One region of the Actinomadura sp. NPDC000929 genome, then DNA from elsewhere that is predicted to be linked to it. Evidence: riboswitches for the same ligand, from Rfam matches in the RefSeq annotation. Region 1 holds a riboswitch; the other holds the start of a gene.
What was found. A riboswitch is a leader RNA that binds a small molecule or an ion and turns the genes downstream of it on or off. The one in region 1 is predicted to bind cyclic di-AMP.
Positions count from the first base shown of each region.

Region 1 (10,343 bases):
CCCCGAGCGGGTGATCGGGCAGCCGCAGGCGGTCACGAAGACGCTGGACATCCTCAAGCGGGCGGTGCTCGGGCTGTCGGGCGCGCAGGCGACCAGGTCGGGCAGCCGGCCGCGCGGGGTGCTGTTCTTCGCGGGCCCGACCGGCACCGGCAAGACGGAGCTGGCCAAGGCCATCACCGAGCTGGTCTTCGGCGACGAGTCGGCCTACCTGCGCTTCGACATGAGCGAGTTCTCCGGCGAGGGCTCCGGCGACCGGCTGATCGGGTCGCCGCCCGGGTACGTGGGGCACGAGGCCGGCGGCGAGCTCACCAACGCCGTCCGGGAGGACCCGTTCCGGGTGATCCTCTTCGACGAGATCGAGAAGGCGCACCCGCGGATCCTGGACAAGTTCCTGCAGATCCTGGAGGACGGGCGGCTCACCGACGGGCGCGGCAACACCGTCCACTTCTCCGAGTCGATCCTCATCTTCACCTCCAACCTGGGGATGTTCGTGCCGGGACGCGACCTCACGACCCGCGACGGGGCCGCGTACGGGGCCCCTGACCGTGTGCAGAACATCACACCCGGGATGTCCTACGAGCAGGTCGAGCAGCGCATCAAGGGCGCCGTCGCCGACCACTTCACGACGGTGCTGAACCGGCCGGAGCTGCTGAACCGGTTCGGCGACAACATCGTGGTGTTCGACTTCATCTCCGGCGAGGCCGCGCACAAGATCTTCGACCTGCAGTTCGCGAACATCTGCCGGCGGGTCACCGAGGAGCACCGGCTCGTCCTCGCCGTGAAGGGGGACGCGCTCCAGACGCTCCGCGAGTGGTGCACGGAGGAGCTCGCCAAGGGCGGGCGCGGCATCGGCATGGCGCTGGAGTCCCACTTCGTCAACCCGCTGGCGCGCGCGCTCTTCGACCGGGAGCTCGTCCCGGACGAGAAGGTCACCGTCACGGGGATCCGGCGCGAGGGCAGCATCGTGCACCTGGACCTCCAGTGAGCGCGGGCCGTCCCCCGGCGGCCGGAGACGGCGCCGGCGAGACGCTCCTGCTCGCCAAGGCGCACTACCCGGTGACCACACTCGGCCCGGGGACGCGGGCGGGCATCTGGACGCAGGGCTGCACGCTGCACTGCAACGGGTGCCTCTCCCGCGACACGTGGGACGCCGACCCGGGCCGGGCCATCCCCGTCGAAGCGGTCCTAGGATGGCTCGCGTCCCTTCCCGAACCGGTCGACGGGGTGACCATCTCGGGCGGCGAACCGTTCCAGCAGCCGGCCGCGCTGGCGGCCCTGGTGCGGGGGATCCGCGCGTGGCGGGAGACCCGCGACCGTGAGACGATTGCGTTGGACATATTGGTTTACAGCGGATATGTCTACTCTCGACTCTCGCGCGCCGCTGTGACGCGCGAGATCGTCGACATGTGTGACGCCGTGGTCACCGGGCCGTACGTCGACCGGCTCAACCCTGGGGGGCGACACCCCGCGGACGGCTCCCTACTCTGGAGGGGGTCGGCCAACCAGCGTGTCGTGCCGGTGTCCCCCCTGGGACGCGAGCGGTACGGGGCAGTGGCCGGCGTCGGTGACACTGAAGCGATCGGTGACACTGAAGGAAGAGGGCCCCGAGTACAGGTGTCCGTGGACGAAGGGCCGGAGGGAAAGCGGGTGTACTACATCGGGATCCCGCGAAGAGGTGACATGGAGCACCTCACGTCGAGGCTCGACCGCGCCGGGGTGCGCTCGGGGGATGTGTCATGGCGACCTTGAACTGTCCGGTCTGCGACGAGCCGTTCCAGCCGGGCGATCTGCTCTGCATGAGCTGCGGGGCCAACCTGGCGCGCGCCGGTGGCGGCGCTCACCAGCAGGGCCCGGGCGGGTACGAACCGCAGCGGATACCCCCGCCGCCGGGGCCGCAGCAGGGGGGCCAGCAGTACGGCGGCCCGCAGCCCGGCCCGGCCGACCACCAGTACGGGCAGCCTCAGCACGGTCAGGGTCAGCACGGGCAGGGCCAGCCCGGCCAGCCCCAGCATGGGCAGCCGCAGTACGGCCAGCCTCAGCACGGGCAGCAGCAGTACGGGCAGCCGCAACAGCAGCAGCCCCCCGCCGACCCCTGGGGCGCGCCGCAGCAGCCCCAGGACCAGTGGGGCGCGCCGCAGCCGCAACAGCAGCAGCCGGACGCATGGGGTCCGCCCATGCCCCAGCAGTCCCATGACCAGCACGGTCAGGGTCAGCACGGGCAGGGCCAGCCCGGCCAGCCCCCGTACGGGCAGCCGCAGCAGGGCCAGCCTCAGCACGGGCAGCAGCAGTACGGGCAGCCGCAACAGCAGCAGCCCCCCGCCGACCCGTGGGGCGCGCCGCAGCAGCCCCAGGACCAGTGGGGCGCGCCGCAGCCGCAACAGCAGCAGCCGGACCAGTACCAGCCGCAGCAGCAGTACGGCGCCCCACAGGACCAGTACGGCGCACCGCAGGACCAGTACGGCGCGCCGCAGCCCGGCCCGGCCGACCACCAGTACGGGCAGCCTCAGCACGGGCAGCCCCAGTACGGCCAGCCCCAGCACGGAGGCCAGCCGCAGCACGGGGGTCAGCCGCAGCACGGAGGCCCGTCGCCGCAGCTGCCGCACGGCCGCGAGGCGACGCTGCTGCCGCACGAGCACAACCAGGGGCAGCAGCGGTCGGCCGCGCCCGACAGCACGGCGTTCATGTGCCCGTACTGCGAGGCGGTGCTGAGCAACCCGGGCGCCGCGCAGTGCGACTCGTGCCTGCGCCCGCTGCCGCAGAAGGGCACGCCCGTCCTGCGCGTCCAGTTCCCCACGGGCGAGCTCAAGGTCTCGGTCGGCCAGCACCTGGTGCTCGGCCGGGACGCGGGCCAGTCGCCGGTGGCGGCCACGTTCACGCAGTACGACAACGTGTCGCGGCGCCACTCGACGGTGTGGCTCGACCCGTCCGGGACGGCCTGGGTGCGCGACGAGGGCTCCACCAACGGGACGTTCGTCAACGGCGAGCGGCTCCCCCGCGGCGTGGACGCCCCGCTCCGCGACGGCGACCAGCTCCGCCTGGCCGCCGACGTCACGGGCACCGTCCAGCTGAGCTGAGCGGCACGCACGAAAAGGGGCGGCCCCGCGGTTCCGAGAACCGCGGGGCCGCCCCTTTCGGCTTCGGCGCTCAGCCGGCGCGCTTGGTGCGGGCCCGCGTGCGCTCGCGCTCCTTGGCGTCCAGGACGACCTTGCGGATGCGGACGGCGGTCGGGGTGACCTCGACGCACTCGTCCTCGCGGCAGAACTCCAGCGCCTCCTCCAGCGACAGGGCGCGGGGCGGGGTGAGCCGCTCCAGCTCGTCGCCGGTGGACGACCGCATGTTCGTGAGCTTCTTCTCCTTGGTGATGTTGACGTCCATGTCGTCGGCGCGGGAGTTCTCCCCGACGATCATGCCCTCGTACACCTCGGTGGTCGGGCCGACGAAGAACGTCCCGCGCTCCTGGAGGTTCGTGATGGCGTAGGCGGTGGCGGCGCCGGACCGGTCGGCGACGAGCGAGCCGGACGGACGGGTGCGCAGCTCGCCGAACCAGGGCTCGTAGTCCTCGAAGACGTGGTGCGCCATGCCGGTGCCGCGCGTCTCGGTCATGAACTCGGTGCGGAACCCGATCAGGCCGCGGGCCGGGACGAGGAACTCCATCCGGATCCAGCCCGTCCCGTGGTTGGTCATGTGCTCCATGCGGCCCTTGCGGACCGCCATCAGCTGCGTGACGGCGCCGAGGTGCTCCTCGGGGATGTCGACGGTGAGCCGCTCGACCGGCTCGTGCTTCTTGCCGTCGATCTCCCGCGTGACGACCTGCGGCTTGCCGACGGTCAGCTCGTAGCCCTCGCGGCGCATGTTCTCGACCAGGATCGCCAGGGCCAGCTCGCCGCGGCCCTGCACCTCCCAGGCGTCGGGGCGCTCGGTCGGCAGCACCCGGATCGACACGTTGCCGACGAGCTCGCGGTCGAGGCGGTCCTTGACCATCCGGGCGGTGACCTTGGTGCCCTTCTCGCGGCCCGCCATCGGCCCGGTGTTGGTGCCGATCGTCATGGAGATCGCCGGCTCGTCCACCGTGATCAGCGGCAGCGGGCGCGGGTCGTCCGGGTCCGCGAGGGTCTCACCGATCATGATGTCGGGGATGCCGGCGATGGCGATGATGTCGCCGGGCCCGGCCTCGTCCGCGGGCTTGCGGGTGAGCGCCTCCGTCATCATCAGCTCGGTGATCTTCACCCGCTCGACGCTGCCGTCGCGCCGGCACCAGGCGACCTGCTGGCCCTTCTTGATCGTGCCGGCGTGCACGCGGCACAGCGCGATCCGGCCGAGGTAGCTGGAGGCGTCCAGGTTCGTCACGTGCGCCTGGAGCGGGCCGTCGGGGTCGTAGGACGGCGCGGGGATCGTCTCGGTGATGACCTTGAACAGCGGTTCCAGGTCCTCGCTGCCGGGCATGGCGCCGTCGGCGGGCTTGTCGAGCGAGGCCCGCCCGGCGCGGCCGGACGCGAACACGATCGGGAAGTCGATCTGGTCCTCGTCGGCGTCGAGGTCCATGAACAGCTCGTAGGTCTCGTCCACGACCTCGTCGATGCGCGCGTCGGGGCGGTCGGTCTTGTTCACGACCAGGATCACCGGCAGCCGCGCGGCGAGCGCCTTGCGCAGCACGAAGCGCGTCTGCGGGAGCGGGCCCTCGCTGGCGTCGACCAGCAGGACGACGCCGTCCACCATGGACAGGCCGCGCTCGACCTCGCCGCCGAAGTCGGCGTGCCCCGGGGTGTCGATGATGTTGATCGTCAGGCCGTTGTGCAGGACCGCGGTGTTCTTCGCGAGGATGGTGATCCCCTTCTCGCGCTCCAGGTCGTTGGAGTCGAGCACGCGGTCGTCGACGTCCTGGTTCTCGCGGAAGGCCCCGGACTGCCAGAGCATGGCGTCGACCAGCGTCGTCTTGCCATGGTCGACGTGGGCGACGATCGCGACGTTACGGAGGTCGTCGCGCGTGGAGATGGGCATGCGGGTTCGCCTTGCGTGAGAGTTCGGGAGTCGCCGCAGACGTGCGGCCGTACCCATTCTACTTGGCCGTGCGTACCACCCACTCCGAGTCGTTCGCCCCATCGGTCACACGGACCTCGATTGGCCAACTTTGCGCATCCTTTGTAATCTGCCCGAGATCCGGTCGTCCGGAGTCCCGCCCCCAGGGGACTGCGGCCGGAACGCCGAATCTCCCGCGGGAGAACCGGGGACCCACCACCCTCGGGGTGAATCGACGCTCGTCGTAGGGCGACTCCTGGCCCGAACCCGTCAGCTAACCCGGTAGGCGTACGAGGAGAGGAGAACACCGGCTTGGCTCCGGATTCCCCCCGGCGGCGTCGCGTTCTGCCCACCGCCACCGCCACCCTGCTCCTGATCGGTCTCGGCGCCACCGCGCCGGACCTCGCCCACGCCGCCCAGCCGTTCCGGCCCGCCTCCGCGCCCACGGCGCCGAGCCCCACGCCGACGACGGAGAAGGGCCTGCGCAAGAGCCTCGACGCGCTGAACGAAGAGGCCGAGATCCTCACGGAGAAGTTCAACAAGGCCCGCGTCGAGTTCACCAAGGCCCGCAAGGCCGAACAGGACGCCACCCGGGAGGCCGAGCGGCTGCGCGCCCTCGCCGAACCCGCCCGCCAGAAGCTCGGCAGCCTGGCCGCCGCGAACTACATGGCCGGCGGCCCCGACGTCCTCTTCGGCTCCGGCGCCTCCCCCGAGGGGCTGTCCGACCGCGCCTACCTGGCGCAGAGCCAGGCCACCGCCGTCCTCGCCCTGAAGAAGCAGATCGACCAGGCCGACGCCGCGGAGCGCACCGCCAAGGCCAAGACCGCCCAGGTCAAGAAGGCCTGGGACGACGCCAAGCAGGCGCGCGAGGCCGCCAAGGCCAAGGTCTCCGAGGTGATGAAGCGCCTCGACAAGCTGACCACCACCCACGCGAGCGACCCGCGCACCGGCCTCAGCGCCACCGTGAAGGGCTCCGGCCTGCCCGCCAAGATGGCCCGCAAGGCGCTCACCAAGCTCGGCTCCCCGTACGTGTGGGCCGCCGCCGGACCGAGCAGCTTCGACTGCTCGGGCCTCGTCGTCTGGGCCTACGCCCAGGTCGGCAAGCCCGGCCTCCCGCACTACACCGGCGACCTGTTCGCCATGGGAACGAAGGTCTCCCGCGGCGCCCTCCGCTCCGGCGACCTGGTGTACTTCGGCAGCAACCTGCACCACATGGGCATCTACCTGGGCGACGGCAAGTACCTCCACGCCCCCCAGACCGGCGACGTGGTCAAGATCTCCAAACTCTCCGACCGCTCCGACTTCGCAGGCGCGAATAGGATTTCCTAGCCGAGGCCTTGGGCGGCCAGGAGGTCTACTGCCGGGCGGTCGCCGGGGAGCCAGTTGACGTCGTGGAGCTCTGAGGGCGCCAGCCAGCGGAGTTGCAGGTGCTCCAGGGCTTGCGGCTCGCCTTCTACCAGCTCGGCCGTCCAGACGCGGAGGACGGCGCGTCCGCTGAGGCGCCAGTCGCCGCCCACGCGGCGGCCCAGGCGTACCTTCACGGCCAGTTCCTCGTGGCACTCGCGCACCAGGGCGTCCTCGTCCGACTCTCCGGGGTCGACCTTGCCGCCGGGAAGCTCCCAGCCGCCCGCCATGTGCGGCGGCTCGGCGCGCTGGGCGGCCAGCAGCCGCCCCTCCGCGAGGATCGCCGCCCCCACCACCACGAGATCGATCGCGACCAGCTCCTCTCCGTGTTCGTGATCAGACCGCGGCGCCGGTCCGTCCGGTTCCGTCCCGCCTGAGGGAGTCGACCAGACGCGTCGCGTCGCGGACGATCTCCTCCAGGTGGTCGCCGTGCGCCCCGCGCCAGTACACCTGCCCGCAGACCGCGCAGCGGCCGTACACGTCGTAGCTGCGGCGCGTGCCCGACTGGAGCTCGCGCTCGATCTCCTGCTTGTCGACCGGGACGAGCTCGCCGTTGCAGGCGGTGCAGCGCGTCCACGGGCGCAGGACGGGCGCGAAGCGGTCGAGCAGGTCGCGGAGCTGGTCGTCGGGGCGCGAGCCGCGGACGTAGGCGCCGAACCACAGCGCGCGGCGGCGCAGGAGGCCGCGGTCCTGCGTGAGCAGGACGCGGCGCTCCTCGTTGGCCTGGACGACGAGCGCCGGGTCGTCCATGTCGTTGTGGTAGGCGGTGTCGAGGCCGAGCAGGCGCATGCGCCGGGCCAGCGTGCCGAGGTGCACGTCCAGGAGGAAGCGGGGGGCGACCTGGCCCGGGTCCAGCGGCACGGGCTGGGGGCGCGGGACCGCGGCCACGCGCACCTCGGCCCCGGCGGCGGGGCGGGCGCCGGGCCCGGCGGGCTCGCCGTCGGCGGTCATCGGGCCCGCCTCGGGCAGGGGGACGCCCAGCGACTCCACGAGGTGCCCCAGCGTCGAGGTCCCGTCGTAGGGGACCCGCGCCGGGGACTCCCGCCGGGTCGCGGGCAGGAACATCAGCAGCTCGTCGGCGACGCGGATCGTTATCTCGGACTCCACGCCGATCAGCATGCCACGCGCGGCCGACGATTCTCCCCGGTTCAGGCCGCTGTCACGTGCGCGGCGGAGTCCGCGAGGGACGCCAGGAGGGCGGGGACGTCGTAGCCGACCAGCGCTCCCCCGCGCTTGACCACGCGTCCGCCGACCAGGACGGTGTCGACGTTACGCGTGTCCGCTGACAGGACCACGGCCGCGACGGGGTCGTGCGCCGCCGCGAGGCCGAAGGTGTCGGTGCGCAGGACGAGCAGGTCGGCCTGCTTGCCGGGGGTCAGCGATCCGGTGACGTCCGCGAGCCCCGCGACCTCGGCGCCCTCGATCGTGGCCGTCCGCAGCGCGTCGGCGACGGTGAAGCCGAGGCCGGCGCCGTCCGGGCGCCCCCGTTCGAGGACGTAGGCGGCGCGCATGATGCTGAACATGTCGCCGGGGCCGGAGGTGACCGTGTCGGCGCCGAGCCCGGTCGGGACGCCGGCGGCGCGGGCGCGCCCGGTGGGCGGGGCGCCGATGTCCAGCGCCGCCTCGATGGCGGGGGCGGCGGACACCGTCCCGCCGCTTCCGGCGATCCGCTTCAGCTCCTCGTCGGTGTAGAAGTTGGCGTGCACGTACGTGGCCGGGTGGTCCATCAGTCCGTTGGCGTCGAGGAACGCCAGGCCGCGCGCGGCGCTCTCGGCGCCGTGGCCGCCCAGGTGCGCCGTGACCGGCAGCCCGAGCTCGCGGGCCGTCCGCCACTCGGCGAGAGCGCGCTCGTCGCCCCCGATCTCGGGGCCGAGCGCCGCCATCGCCATCGTGACCTGGCCGCCGGACCCGAAGTGCTCGCGGTGGACGCGGCCGGTCTCGGCGGCGAGCGCGTCGAGGCCGCCGTCGCCGCCGTAGCAGTACCCGAACACCGCCCTGATGCCGGACGCCCGCAGCGCCGCGATGTTCGCCTCGGTGTGGCCCTCGCTGAGCTGGATGTGCGACCAGTCGACCAGCGTCGTGATCCCGGAGTCGAGGCACTCCAGGGACCCGGCGAGCGTCCCGGCGAACACGTCGCCCGGCCGGTACCGGGGCGCCAGCTCGCCGAGGACGCGCTGCAGGTAGGCGTGGAGCGTGCCGTCCGGCAGGGCCGCGCGGATCCCGGCCTGCCAGGTGTGCCGGTGGGTGTCGACGAAGCCCGGCATGACGATGCGGCCGGTCGCGTCCATGGTCTCGGCGCCGTCCGGCGCGGCCAGGTCCGGGCCGACCGCGGCGATGCGGCCGTCCTCGACGAGCACGTCGGCGGTTCCCAGCACGGTCGGTTCGGGCGCGGTGTCGATGACGAGGCCGTTCGTGAGCAGCAGAGAATTTGCCATGGACGAAAGCTTAAAAGATAGCTTTACGAAAAGCAATCAGTCGAGCGAGTACGCTCGGGGCGTGCGGGACGACATCGATGACCTGGCCGACGCGTGGCGGCGGGACGGCCTGACCGAGCCGTTCGTCGCGATGCTGGAACTGAGCAAGCGCGCGGGGCGCGTCGCCACGCTGGTGCAGCAGGCGCTCCGGGGCCCGCTGGCCGAACTCGGCCTCACCTACGCCGAGTTCGAAGTGCTGACCGTGCTGCGCCGGGAGGGCGAGCCGTACCGGCTGAGGCCGAGCGAGCTCACGCGGTCGGCGTTCCTCACCTCGGGCGGGACGAGCAACGTCCTGCAGCGGCTCCAGAAGGCCGGCTACGTGGAGCGCGAGGCCAACGCGGGCGACGCGCGCAGCCGCTTCGTCCAGCTGACCGCGGACGGGCTGCGCGTCACCGAGCAGGCCCTGGTCGCGTCGGGGGTGGCGCACGAGGAGGTGCTGGCCCGGGTGCCGCCGGAGGACGTGCGGGCCGCCGCCGACGCGCTGCGCGAGATCGTGCTCGTCGTGGGCCGGCGCCGGTTGCGCTGACCCCGCCGGGCCGCTACCGGCGCGCGGCCAGCTCGGCCACCTTCTTCTTGAAGTCCGGCCGCGCGAGCGGGCGCGTCACCCCGACCCAGTTCGGCTTCTTGTAGGTCTTCACGCCGATCGCGGGCACGCACGCCGAGCAGCTCGCGACGATCATCTTGCCGCCGCCGATCACCATCCCGACGTGGCCGGGATTGTCGGGCGACGTCCCGGGACCGGAGTTGAAGAACACCAGGTCGCCGGGCTGCTCCTTGCCCTTGGCGATCTTCACCCCGAACGGCCACTGCTCGAACGTCGTGCGCGGGAGGTTCAGCCCGACCTGGCGGTAGGCGGCCTGGATCAGGCTGGAGCAGTCGTAGGCGTCCGGGCCGTTCGCCCCGAACACGTAGGGCTTGCCGCGCTGCGCCATCGCGAACGCGATGATCGTCTTGACGAGGGCGCCGACATTGGCGGGCAGCTCGTTGTCCTCGCAGTTGATCCCGTTCGCCTGGACGGGCTTGAAATCGCCGCCGACGTAGCGCTTCGCCCAGTCCAGGACGAGGTCCACGTAGTCCCACGAGTGGTTGTACTGGAAGATCGCGGTGCGCATCCGCTCCGGGGCGCCGTTGTGCTTGAGGTAGGCGGCGGCCGTCGGGATGGCGTCCGCCGGGTCGTAACGGTCCTTCTTGCCGTCCTTGTCGCCGTCCACCGCGAACGCCTTGAACGTCGCGTCCAGGAACTGCATCGGACCGCCCGCGCCCGCGTAGTTCTCCCCGCTGGAGACGCCCGGCATCGTCGACCTGCCGTGGTCGGTCTCGACCTTGCCGACGCCCGCCAGGACGTTCCAGGGGATGCCGTACTTCCTGCCCGCCTCCTTGTACAGCTTCAGGTAGTCGACCGGGACGGACTTCGCGTCGGCGGCCGCCGCGGGCTGCGCGCCGGCGCCG
Region 1 is NZ_JBEUPA010000180.1:2,975-13,317, forward strand. It holds gene ABWI04_RS37360 (AAA family ATPase) at 1-985, shown strand, start outside; gene ABWI04_RS37365 (4Fe-4S single cluster domain-containing protein) at 1,057-1,749, shown strand; gene ABWI04_RS37370 (hypothetical protein) at 1,653-2,630, opposite strand; gene ABWI04_RS37375 (FHA domain-containing protein) at 2,682-3,074, shown strand; gene typA (translational GTPase TypA) at 3,145-4,998, opposite strand; cyclic di-AMP (ydaO/yuaA leader) riboswitch at 5,190-5,321, shown strand; gene ABWI04_RS37385 (C40 family peptidase) at 5,329-6,345, shown strand; gene ABWI04_RS37390 ((deoxy)nucleoside triphosphate pyrophosphohydrolase) at 6,342-6,728, opposite strand; gene ABWI04_RS37395 (Mut7-C RNAse domain-containing protein) at 6,757-7,539, opposite strand; gene ABWI04_RS37400 (amidohydrolase family protein) at 7,569-8,855, opposite strand; gene ABWI04_RS37405 (MarR family winged helix-turn-helix transcriptional regulator) at 8,917-9,420, shown strand; gene ABWI04_RS37410 (C40 family peptidase) at 9,434-10,343, opposite strand, start outside.

Region 2 (10,343 bases), on a different contig from region 1:
TTGGAGCGGCGGTTGTAGCGCGGCTTGTGCTCGGCGATCAGCCGCAGCTCGCGGACCTCGGCCTCCAGCCCCGTGGCGCACACGATGGTGCGGACGTTCTCGGCGAGGCCGACCATCTCCCGGACGCGCCGGCGCGTCTCCGAGCCGGTGAAGTAGCTGCGCACGCGCGAGCGCAGGTCGCCGCTCTTGCCCACGTAGAGCACCTCGCCGGCGTGGTCCTCGAAGAGGTAGACGCCGGGGGTGGAGGGGACGTCGTCGGCGAGGTGCCGCTTGCGGCGCTGCTCGGGGGTGGGCGCCTTCGCGAAGCCGCGCATCTCCTCCAGCGAGGTGACGCCGAACGAGCCGAGCCGCTCGATGAGGCCGTGCAGCACCTCCACGGTGGCGCGGGCGTCGGCGAGGGCCCGGTGCGTCGGCTCGTTGGACGTCCGGAAGAAGCGGGCCAGCGTGGCGAGCTTGCAGTTGGGCACCTCGTCGCGGGACAGCACGCGCCGCGCCAGGTCGACGGTGTCGACGACGGCGAACGCGGGCCAGGCGTAGCCGTTCGCGGCGCACGCGGCCTTGAGGAAGCCGATGTCGAACGAGGCGTTGTGCGCGACGAGGACGCAGCCGCGCGCGAACTCCAGGAACGCCGGCAGCACCGACTCGATCCGCGGCGCGGCCGTCACCATCGCCGTGGTGATGCCGGTGAGCGCGGTGATGAACGGCGGGACGGGGCCGCCCGGGTCGACGAGCGTGCCGAGCTCGCCGAGCTCCTGACCGCCGCGCACCTTCACCGCGCCGATCTCGGTGATGGCCGAGTCGGCCGCCGAGCCGCCGGTGGTCTCCAGGTCGACCACCACGAAGGTGACGTCGCTGAGGGGGGTGCCGAGGTCGTCCAGGGTGCCCTGGACGCCGTGCCCCCGGGCCCCGTGCCCCTGGGCTCCGCGCCCTTGGACACCGTGCGCAGCCGTCATGAGCGCGACCGTAGAGGACCCCACCGACAGAACTTCGTGCCGCTAGGGTTGGGGGGCGCCGGGACGTCCCGCCGGGCGGGGGCCGCGAGGACGGGCGGGAGGCATCCCGCCGAGGGCCGGGCGCGATCCGTCCGATCGCACGTTCGCCCTGGTTAGGGCGTACCGCGCTCGGGAACACACAGCCCACCGGCGGCGCAGCCCGGAAGGAGCGGGATCATCGACAGCGGTCCCGAAGCGACCCCCGGCGACGGGGAGCCTGCGGAGAAGGCGTCCCGCCCGCTGCCCGAGGCGGTGCGGCAGGGCGTGGTGGAGGCCGCCGCCGACCTGATCGGGTCACTGCCCTCCGAGGAGATCCCCGTGCCGCTGCGCCGGTTCGCGCGGTTCGAGCGCCGCAAGCGCGCCAGGCTCGCGGGCCAGCACATCGCGGCGGTGCTGGAGAAGGACGGGGAGTTCCGGAGCCGGGTCGCCGCGCCGCTCCGGGAGGCGCAGGCCGACCTGGTGGAGGCGGTCGAGGGCGGGAACGTGCCGCCCGCGGCCGACCCGGTGCGCGTCGCCGTGCTGGCCTACCTGCTGCGCCCGGCGGGCTGGACAGAGCTGGTGGAGTCCGCGCGCGAGGAGCTGGCGCGTTCGGCGAGCGCGTCGGAGGAGCAGGAGGCCGAGCGCCGCGTCGCCGCGCTGAAGGCGGAGCTCGCCGCGACCCGCGACGCCCGCGGCGCCGAGCTGGCCAAGCTGCGCGCCGAGCTGCGCGAGACCAAGGCCGAGGTCGCCGAGCTGCGCCGCAAGCTGCACGACGCGCGCACCCGGTTCCGGGCCGCGGAGGAGCGCGCACACGCGGTCGCGGAGGAGGCCGACCGCGAGCTCGCCGCCGCGCGCGAGTCGACCGCCGCGTCGGACAAGGAGCTGCGCAGGCTGCGCGCCCGGGCCGCGCGGGCGGAGGAGGCGGCCGAGACCGCCAAGCGGGCCGCGCGGGAGGGGCGCAACGTCGACGACGTGCGGCTGCGGATGCTGCTGGACGCGCTGGTGGACGCCGCGCAGGGCGTCCGCCGGGAGCTGGCCCTGCCCTCCACCATCGGCCGTCCCGCCGACGCGGTCGGCGGGCTGGAGCCCGACCGGCTGGCGCACCGCGCGCTGCCCGGCCGGGCCCTGTCCGACAGCGACCCGCAGCTGCTGGACCGGCTGCTGACGCTTCCGCAGGTGCACCTGGTGGTGGACGGCTACAACGTCACCAAGACCGGGTACGGGGAGCTGCCGCTGGCCGACCAGCGCAGCCGGCTGCTGTCGGGGCTCGGCGGGCTCGCCGCGCAGACGCGCGCCGAGGTGACGTGCGTGTTCGACGGGGCGGAACTGGACGCGCCGGTCGCCATCGCGGCGCCGCGCGGGGTACGGGTGCGGTTCAGCCACCCGGGCCAGACGGCGGACGAGCTGATCGGCGAGCTCGTGCGGGCCGAGCCGCCGGGCCGCTCGGTGGTCGTGGTGTCGTCCGACCGGGAGGTCGCCGACGCCGCCCGGCGCGCCAACGCGCGCCCCTGCCCGTCCTCCCTGCTGCTGCGCAGGCTGGGCCGCTCCTAAGACGCCCATAAGGCTCCGATAAGGCAGTCCTCGCGGTATGTGATCATGGCGTCACTAAAAGTGGATGATAATGAGAGATGTCAATCAAAGAGTGATGAATCGGTTGTGACGGCTGTTGCCCCTCGCTAATGTCGTCCGCTGACGTCGTGGACGAGAGGGGCGAAACCGACCGTGGCCAATGATCACATCGGGGCACCGGCGCAGCGGCCTGGCCGCGGGGCGGGCTCTGCGGGCACAGGCCTCCGCCGTCGCCTGGCGGCCGTCGCCGGACTGACCGTGGCGGTCTCCCTGACCTGCTCCCCGGTGGTGGCGCACGCCGAGCCCAAGCCGACCCGGGCGCAGGCCCAGAAGACGCTCGACAAGCTCAACGAGAAGATGGACCAGAAGGTCGAGCAGTTCAACCAGAACCGCGAGAAGCTCAAGGTCGCCAAGAAGAAGTTCGACGCCGCGACCAAGGCGAGCAAGCAGGAGCAGGCCGACTTCGAGGAGCAGCGGTCCAAGATCGCGCAGATGGCGGCCACCGCCTACAAGAACGGTGACTCGGCCGACGTCACCGGCTTCGTCGGCAGCAACGACCCGCAGTCGATCCTCGACCAGGCCGCCGTCTTCTCGCACCTGTCGCACGAGCGCAGCTCCCAGCTCACCCAGTTCCTCGCGACCGCCCAGCGGCTCCGCCGCGAGCAGTCCCAGGCGAAGGCCGCCTACGACGAGGTGAAGTCCAAGCAGGACGAGCTGAAGAAGCAGAAGCAGGACCTCGACAAGCAGGTGCAGAAGCAGAAGGCGCTCGTGCGCCGGCTCGGCGGCGGGAGCACCCCCTCCCGCCCGGGCGGCGGCGGCCCCACGGGCGGCACCTACAACGGCCCGGCGAGCGGCCCGGCCCGCACGGCGCTCAACTTCGCCTACGCGCAGCTCGGCAAGCCCTACTCCTACGGCGCCGAGGGCCCGGACTCCTACGACTGCTCCGGTCTGACCATGAAGGCCTGGGCCGCCGCGGGCGTCAGCATCACCCGCACCACCAACACCCAGTACGCCTACACCAGCTCCAAGCGGGTCGCCTGGAACAACATGCAGCCCGGTGATCTGGTGTTCTTCAGCAACCTCGGCCACGTCGGCCTCTACGTGGGCGGCGGCAAGATGATCCACGCCCCGCACACCGGCGACGTCGTCAAGATCAGCGACATCAGCTCCGGCTACTACAAGAGCAATTTCTACGGCGCCGGGCGCCCCTGACGCACCGCCTGACCCCCTGCTCCACGGGCGTCACGGGACCTCCATCGACAACGGACCAGGCTTGACCTGGTCCGTTGTTGATTTTGGGGGGGTTTGCCTTCTTTTGGGGTTTTGGTACCTTTGCACCACTCACGGCGCCCTCCAGACGCCGTGGACCCGCGGCGCCCACCTGGCGCCCCGGCCCCACGCGGCGCATCCAGCACCCGCGTGACGGCGGCGCGAGCCACGCGCCGCTCCCCCCAGGCGGCACGCCCCACGTGCCGTCCCGCGGCGCCCGAAGGCGCCGCACGGTCTCGTCGCAGACCCGGCCGACCCCGTCCACCGTGCGCACGCCCGCAGCGTGCATGGCGCTGAGCGCGCAGCCGCGGTGGCGTACACGGGGCAGGCCCCGGACGGTCCCCGGAGACGGGCCGCCGTCCGTCCACAACACAAGGCGCCGCTCGTTCGCACGCGGGAGACAGGTCCCGCGCCGGGCCCCATCTCGCCCCCAGGATCGCAGCGGCAGCGCCGAATCCGCCTCAGCGCGGAACCGGGGACCCATCTGCGCCGGAGTCCGGAGGAATTCTCCGGACGGGCATTCCGGCACCCGGGGTGAATCGGCGCGTCTCTCCCGGCAGTCCGGTGAGAGCCGCCGTAGGGCCACTTCCACGCCCGAACCCGTCAGCTAACCCGGTAGGCGTCTGGAAGAGAAGGAGTGAATCCCGCAGCGTTACCTGGGGCGTGGCCGCCACGCGGCCACGCCCCCACCCCCTGCACTCCGCGGGCGTCCACGCCCGCCGAGATTCCCCATTCAGAACCGGCGTGCCCGCCCCCGGGCACGTCACCGCCGAGTCCGCGGACCGCCGTGCCCCGCATGCGCGTCCACTGTGGAACCGGGGACCCACTGCGTCCTTTTCGGGGTGAATCGGCCTGCCTTCGCGGGCCGTAGGGCGGCTTCCACGCCCGAACCCGTCAGCTAACCCGGTAGGCGGCATGGAAGTCGAGGAGATCCCCCCGTGCCACGCGCGCACTGCAAGAAGACCCACGGCAGGCACCGCAAGCCGAACCCCCTGTCCCTGACCTGGCGGACGACCGGCGGCGTGATCGTCGGCGCCGCCGTGCTCGGCACCGCCGCCGCCACCGCGCAGGCGTCGGTCCTGCCGTTCGGCTCCACCCCGGTGAGGGCCGCCGCCGCGGCCGACCTCGCCCCCGGCCTGACGGCGCACGGCGGCCCGCCCGGGCGCCGTGCCGAGGACGAGCGCAAGACGACCGGCTCGAAGGCTCCGGCGAAGAAGGACCAGCCCGAGCAGCCGAAGGCGGAGACCTCCGAGAAGGCCGCCCCGAAGACCGTCGCGAAGTCGCGCCCCACCGCCGCGCAGGCCATCGAGCTCGCCCGCTCGCAGGTCGGCGTCGAGGAGGACGGCGGCGGCGAGACCAAGTTCCAGGACTGGTACATGGCCACGTCCCGCGCGCGGGAGACCCTCGCGCGCGACGGCGGCTCCCTCAGCGGCTACGGCGACGCGAACTGGTGCGACATGTTCGTCTCCTGGGTGGGCGAGCAGATCGGCTTCAGCGACCAGGTCGGCAGCGACGCCTGGACGGTCGCCCACGCCCGCTGGTTCCAGGAGCACGGCCGCTGGGGCAACGAGCCGAGGCCCGGCGCGATCGTGTTCTTCTCGTGGGGCGGCAGTGAGTCCGTCGACGACATCGAGCACGTCGGCATGGTGGTCAAGAAGATCGACGATGGCACGATCGAGACCGTCGAGGGCAACACCGACAACGCCGTCCGGATAAAGGAACGTTCCACAGACGTCGTCGTCGGCTACGGCTACCCGGACTACCGGTCGTGACGGCGCCCCACGCCCCGCGCCCTGCATAGGATCGCGCCCATGGAGGAAGGCCCCGGGCAGGACGCCCCCGTCACGCGGCGCAGGGTCCTCGCCCTCGGCGCGGGCGGGGTCGCCGTCCTCCTCGCCGGAGGCGCCGGCCTGGCGGGCTCGCGCTCCGGCGGCCGGGCGGCGGGCGCCCGTGCTCCCGGCTCCCCGTCCGCCGGGACGTTCAATCCCTCTCTGGCCTCCGCCGTCCTCGCCAATCGCGCCGCGGCCGTCCGCCAAGGCGACCGCATGGCGTTCCTCGCCACGGTGGGCAACGCCCCCGCCGCCTTCCAGGACACCCAGTCCCGCATGTACGGGAACCTCCGGAAGCTTCCCCTGGAAGGCTGGCGGGAGCGCGTCGTCCGCGTCGAGACCGTGGACGGCGAGACCGCCGTCGTCCGCGTCGAGGCGCGCTACAGGCTGCGCGGCTTCGACCGGAGCGACGTGGCCCGCACCCGCTACCTCACGCTGGCCCCGCGGGGCGGGGCGTGGACGATCGTCGGCGACGGGACGTCCCGCGGCCTCGCCGACGACACCGACATCTGGGACTGCGGCCCCCTGACGGTGGTCAGGGGCCGCACGAGCCTGGTCGTCGGCGACGGCGCCGGCCTCGACGGCATCGCCCGGCGGCTGGACGCGGCCGTCCCGGTCGTGACGTCCGTGGTCGGCACGGGGTGGGCGCGGCGGGTCGTCGCGCTCGTCCCCGCCGACGCGACCGTCGCCTCCGCGCTCGCCGGCCCCGGGCAGAGCCTCGGCCAGATCGCCGCGCTCGCCGCCGTCGCCCCGGCCGCCGGGGGCGGTCGCGGCGAGGACCGCGTCATCGTCTCCCCCGGCACCTTCGGCCGCCTCAACGAGCTGGGCCGCGACGTCGTCCTCGCCCACGAGCTGACCCACGTCGCCACCGGCGGCGCCCGCGACGGGCGCACCCCGCTGTGGCTGATCGAGGGCTTCGCGGACTACGTCGGCTACCGGCGCGTCAAGATCAGCACCCGGTCGGCGGCGGGCGAGCTGCGCCGCGAGGTCTCCGCCGGGCGCACGCCCTCCGCGCTGCCCTCCGCCGACGCGTTCGCCGGCGGCTCCCCCCGCCTCTCCCAGGCCTACCAGGAGGCCTGGCTCGCCTGCCGGATGGTCGCCGACCGGTACGGTGAAGCGGCGCTGGTGCGGCTCTACCGGGCCGCCGGGCGCGCCCCGGAGGCCGCGGCGCTGCGCGACGTGCTCGGCCTGACGCGGGAGCGCTTCACCGCACTGTGGCGCGACTACGTGAAGGAGGAGCTCGCATGAGCGAGGCGGAGACCGACGAGGACCGCGCCGGGGACTCCGCCGCCGGAACCCCCGGCGCCGCCCCCGCGCGCCGGCCCCGGATCGCCGCCGCCGTCGCCGCCGCCGTGCTCTTCGCCGGGGTCGCGACCGTGCTCGCGCGAACCACTCCGTGGAATCCGCTCCCCGGGCACGTCCCCGGCGGGCGGGTGGAACCCGATCCCGCGCTGGACTTCACCCCCGCCGAGATCGCCCGCTCCCGGGCGTTCGACTCGGCCGTCAACCCGCCCGCCTACACCGGGCTCCTCGTCGGCCTCGCCCTGATCCTGGTGCTGGGCCTCACGCCGCTGGGCGCCCGGTTCATCGGCTGGGCCACCGCGAGAACCCGCCGCCGGCCGCTTCGGATCATCCTCGGAACCATGGCCCTGACCACGCTGCTGCGCGTCGCCGGGCTCCCGTTCCACATCTGGAGCGAGTCCGTGCTGCGCCGGTACGGGCTGTCCACGCAGAGCTGGCCCGCATGGCTCGTCGACCAGGCGAAGTCCCTCGCCGTCACGTGGGTCATCTACACGATCGCCCTGCTGCTCCTCTACGCCCTCATCCGCCGCTTCCCGCGCCACTGGTGGGCCGGCGCCGCCGCGGGCGGGTTCGTCCTCGTCGTCTTCGCCTCGTTCGTCTACCCGCTCGCCGTGGAGCCCGTGTTCAACAAGTTCCACTCGCTGCCGGCGGGGCGGTTGCGCACCGACCTGCTGGCGATGGCCGAGCGGGACGGCGTGCCCGTCGAGGACGTCCTCGTCGCGGACGCCTCCCGCCGGACGACGTCCCTGAACGCCTACGTGTCCGGGTTCGGCTCCACGCGCCGCATCGTCCTCTACGACACGCTGCTGAAGTCGCCGCCCGCCCAGGTCGAGTCCATCGTCGGGCACGAGCTCGGCCACGCCAAGCGCGACGACGTGCTGTGGGGCACGCTCGTCGGCGCGCTCGGAGTGGCGGGGGCCATGTGCCTGCTGTACCTGCTGATGACGTCCCCGCGCCTGCTGCGGCGCGCCGGACTCGATCCCGGCGGGCCCGGCGCCGGCGGGACCGGGCCGGACGCGCGCCGCGGCGGTGCGGCGGCCGACCCGAGGTCCATCGCGCTCCTCCTCGCGCTCGTGACCGCCGGGACGACGCTCGCCGCCCCTGTCCAGAACCTCGTGAGCCGCCGCATCGAGGCCCGCGCCGACGCGCACGCGCTGGACCTCACCCGCGACCCCTCGACCTTCGTGTCGATGCAGCACGCGCTGTCCGTCCGCAACATCTCCGACCTGGACCCCGACGCCGCGGAGTACCTGCTGTGGCTCACGCACCCCTCGGCCCCCGACCGGATCGCCATGGCCCGCGACTGGGCGCGCCTGCACCGCGTCCAGGTCCCGCCGCCGCTCCGCTAGCCGCGGCTCAGTTGCCCTCGGCCCGCTGCTTCTCGGGCGCCTTGGGCCGGGCGCCCTGCTGCGCCGACAGGGTCGCGGCGTCCACGTGCGCGGCCGTCGTGACCGACCGCTTCAGCGCGCTGCCCTTCACCCAGTCCTGCCACTTCACCTGCCAGTACCCCCAGCCGTTCTCCGGCTCCAGCTGCCGGTCGCTGCCGGTCACCGTGATGGGGTCGCCGCGCTGGGAGAGGTTGTAGAACCACTTGGCGTTGGACGGGCTGACGTTGATGCAGCCGTGGCTGACGTTCTCGCTCCCCTGCGATCCCACCGACCACGGCGCGCTGTGCACGTACTCGCCGCTGTCGGAGATGCGCACCGACTTGTAGACGGTGAGGCTGTAGTACCCGGCGCAGCCGGGGCCGCAGCCGTCCCACTCCGACGTCATGATGGTCGGGTCCTCCTTGCCCATGGCGAGGTGGACCCCGTTGGTGGTGGTGTACTTGCGCTCTCCGCCCTTCCCCATGCTCGTCGGGATGGTGCGGGCCTTCTTGCCGTTGATCCGGACGACCATCTTGTGGCTGTCCTCGCCGGCGGTGGAGACGTGCGAGTCGCCGACCTTGAAGTCGACGCCGTAGTCCTTCCCGCCGTACACGCCCTGCCCGGTGCGCACGCCGCTCAGGTGCGCCCGGAACGACACCTTCGTGTGGGCCGGCCAGTAGCTCTTCGTCCGGAACACCGCCTCCTGGCTGCCGAACCAGCTCCAGCCGCCCTCGACGGTCCTGTCGGCGGTGACCTCCAGCGCCCGCTCGACCGCCGCCCGGTCCTTCACCGGACGGGCGAAGTGCATGATGATCGGGATGCCGACGCCGACGGTCTCCCTGTTGAACGGCGCCTCGATCGTGACGTCGTTGGTCTTCTTCACCACGGCCGTGGAGAAGCCGCTGCGGACCGTGCGGGTCCTGCCGTCCCGGCCGAGGGCGGTGGCGTCGACCGTGTACGCCGTGCCCGGCTTCAGCGTCCACCGGGACCGCCACCGCGTCCTGTCGGCGCTCAGGTCCCCCTCGACCACGCCGTCCTTCGTCGCCACCGTCACGTTCTCGATCGTGCCCTGCCGCGCCTCCACGGCGATGGGGCTGTCCGGCCGCAGCTTCCCGCCGCCTCCGGCCGGCGACACCGCGAGCTTCACCTCGTCCTTGCCGGCCGGCCCGACGCTTCCCGAACACGCCGCGGCACCCCCGCCGACGAGCACGCCGCCGACGACGAGCACGGCCGTGTACCGCCCCCGGTCTCCCGGCCTTGAGCCACTCACCCGCATGTGGACCCCCCGGTCGTTCCACTGGGCGATCTGTCGTTTTCCAGCCCGGTCGCTGGAAAGGCGCCCAGTATGTTCGAAAGGGCCGGTACCCGCTAAAAAGCGGACACCGGCCCCCGATGGGGTTCTTTTACTGATCAGTGGGCGAAATGACCCCGGTAGTACTCGAACACCAGACCGACGGACGTGAGGATCGCCGCGGCGGCGCCGAGGATCACCAGCCACCAGCCGAACACGACGCCGAGCGCCACGGCCGTGGCCGAGAGCGCCACGAACAGCGGCCACCAGCTGTGCGGGCTGAAGAAGCCCAGCTCGCCGGCCGCGTCCGCGATCTCGCCCTCCGGGTCGTCCTCGTACAGCGGGCCCGCGTTCGCGCGCTCGAGGCGCCGGACCGTGAAGTGGATGTAGAACCCGATGAGCCCGGCGAGGCCGACCGCGAGCGCGAGCGCCGTCGTGCCCGTCCAGTCGTTGGACCAGAGCCAGTAGACGACGTCGGTGGCGAGGAAGAAGACCGCGCACCCGTAGAACATGAACGCCTGGACGCGCATCGGCTACTCCCCCTTCGCCCCGGCCAGCTCGCCCTTGGCACCCACGTGCGGGTGGTGCAGGTCGAACGCCGGCCGCTCGGAACGGATCTTCGGGATCGAGTTGAAGTTGTGCCGCGGCGGCGGGCAGGAGGTCGCCCACTCCAGCGAGTTGGAGTAGCCCCACGGGTCGTCGACCTCGACGCGCGTGCCCCGCTTCCACGTGATGTAGAGGTTGT
Region 2 is NZ_JBEUPA010000067.1:15,015-25,357, forward strand. It holds gene ABWI04_RS22825 (DEDD exonuclease domain-containing protein) at 1-953, opposite strand, end outside; gene ABWI04_RS22830 (NYN domain-containing protein) at 1,245-2,522, shown strand; gene ABWI04_RS22835 (C40 family peptidase) at 2,799-3,752, shown strand; cyclic di-AMP (ydaO/yuaA leader) riboswitch at 4,248-4,446, shown strand; cyclic di-AMP (ydaO/yuaA leader) riboswitch at 4,583-4,738, shown strand; gene ABWI04_RS22840 (CHAP domain-containing protein) at 4,748-5,581, shown strand; gene ABWI04_RS22845 (hypothetical protein) at 5,621-6,886, shown strand; gene ABWI04_RS22850 (M48 family metallopeptidase) at 6,883-8,289, shown strand; gene ABWI04_RS22855 (L,D-transpeptidase) at 8,297-9,577, opposite strand; gene ABWI04_RS22860 (cytochrome c oxidase subunit 4) at 9,718-10,128, opposite strand; gene ctaD (aa3-type cytochrome oxidase subunit I) at 10,132-10,343, opposite strand, start outside.
Region 2: another riboswitch for cyclic di-AMP. It lies ahead of ABWI04_RS22840 (CHAP domain-containing protein); the one in region 1 lies ahead of ABWI04_RS37385 (C40 family peptidase).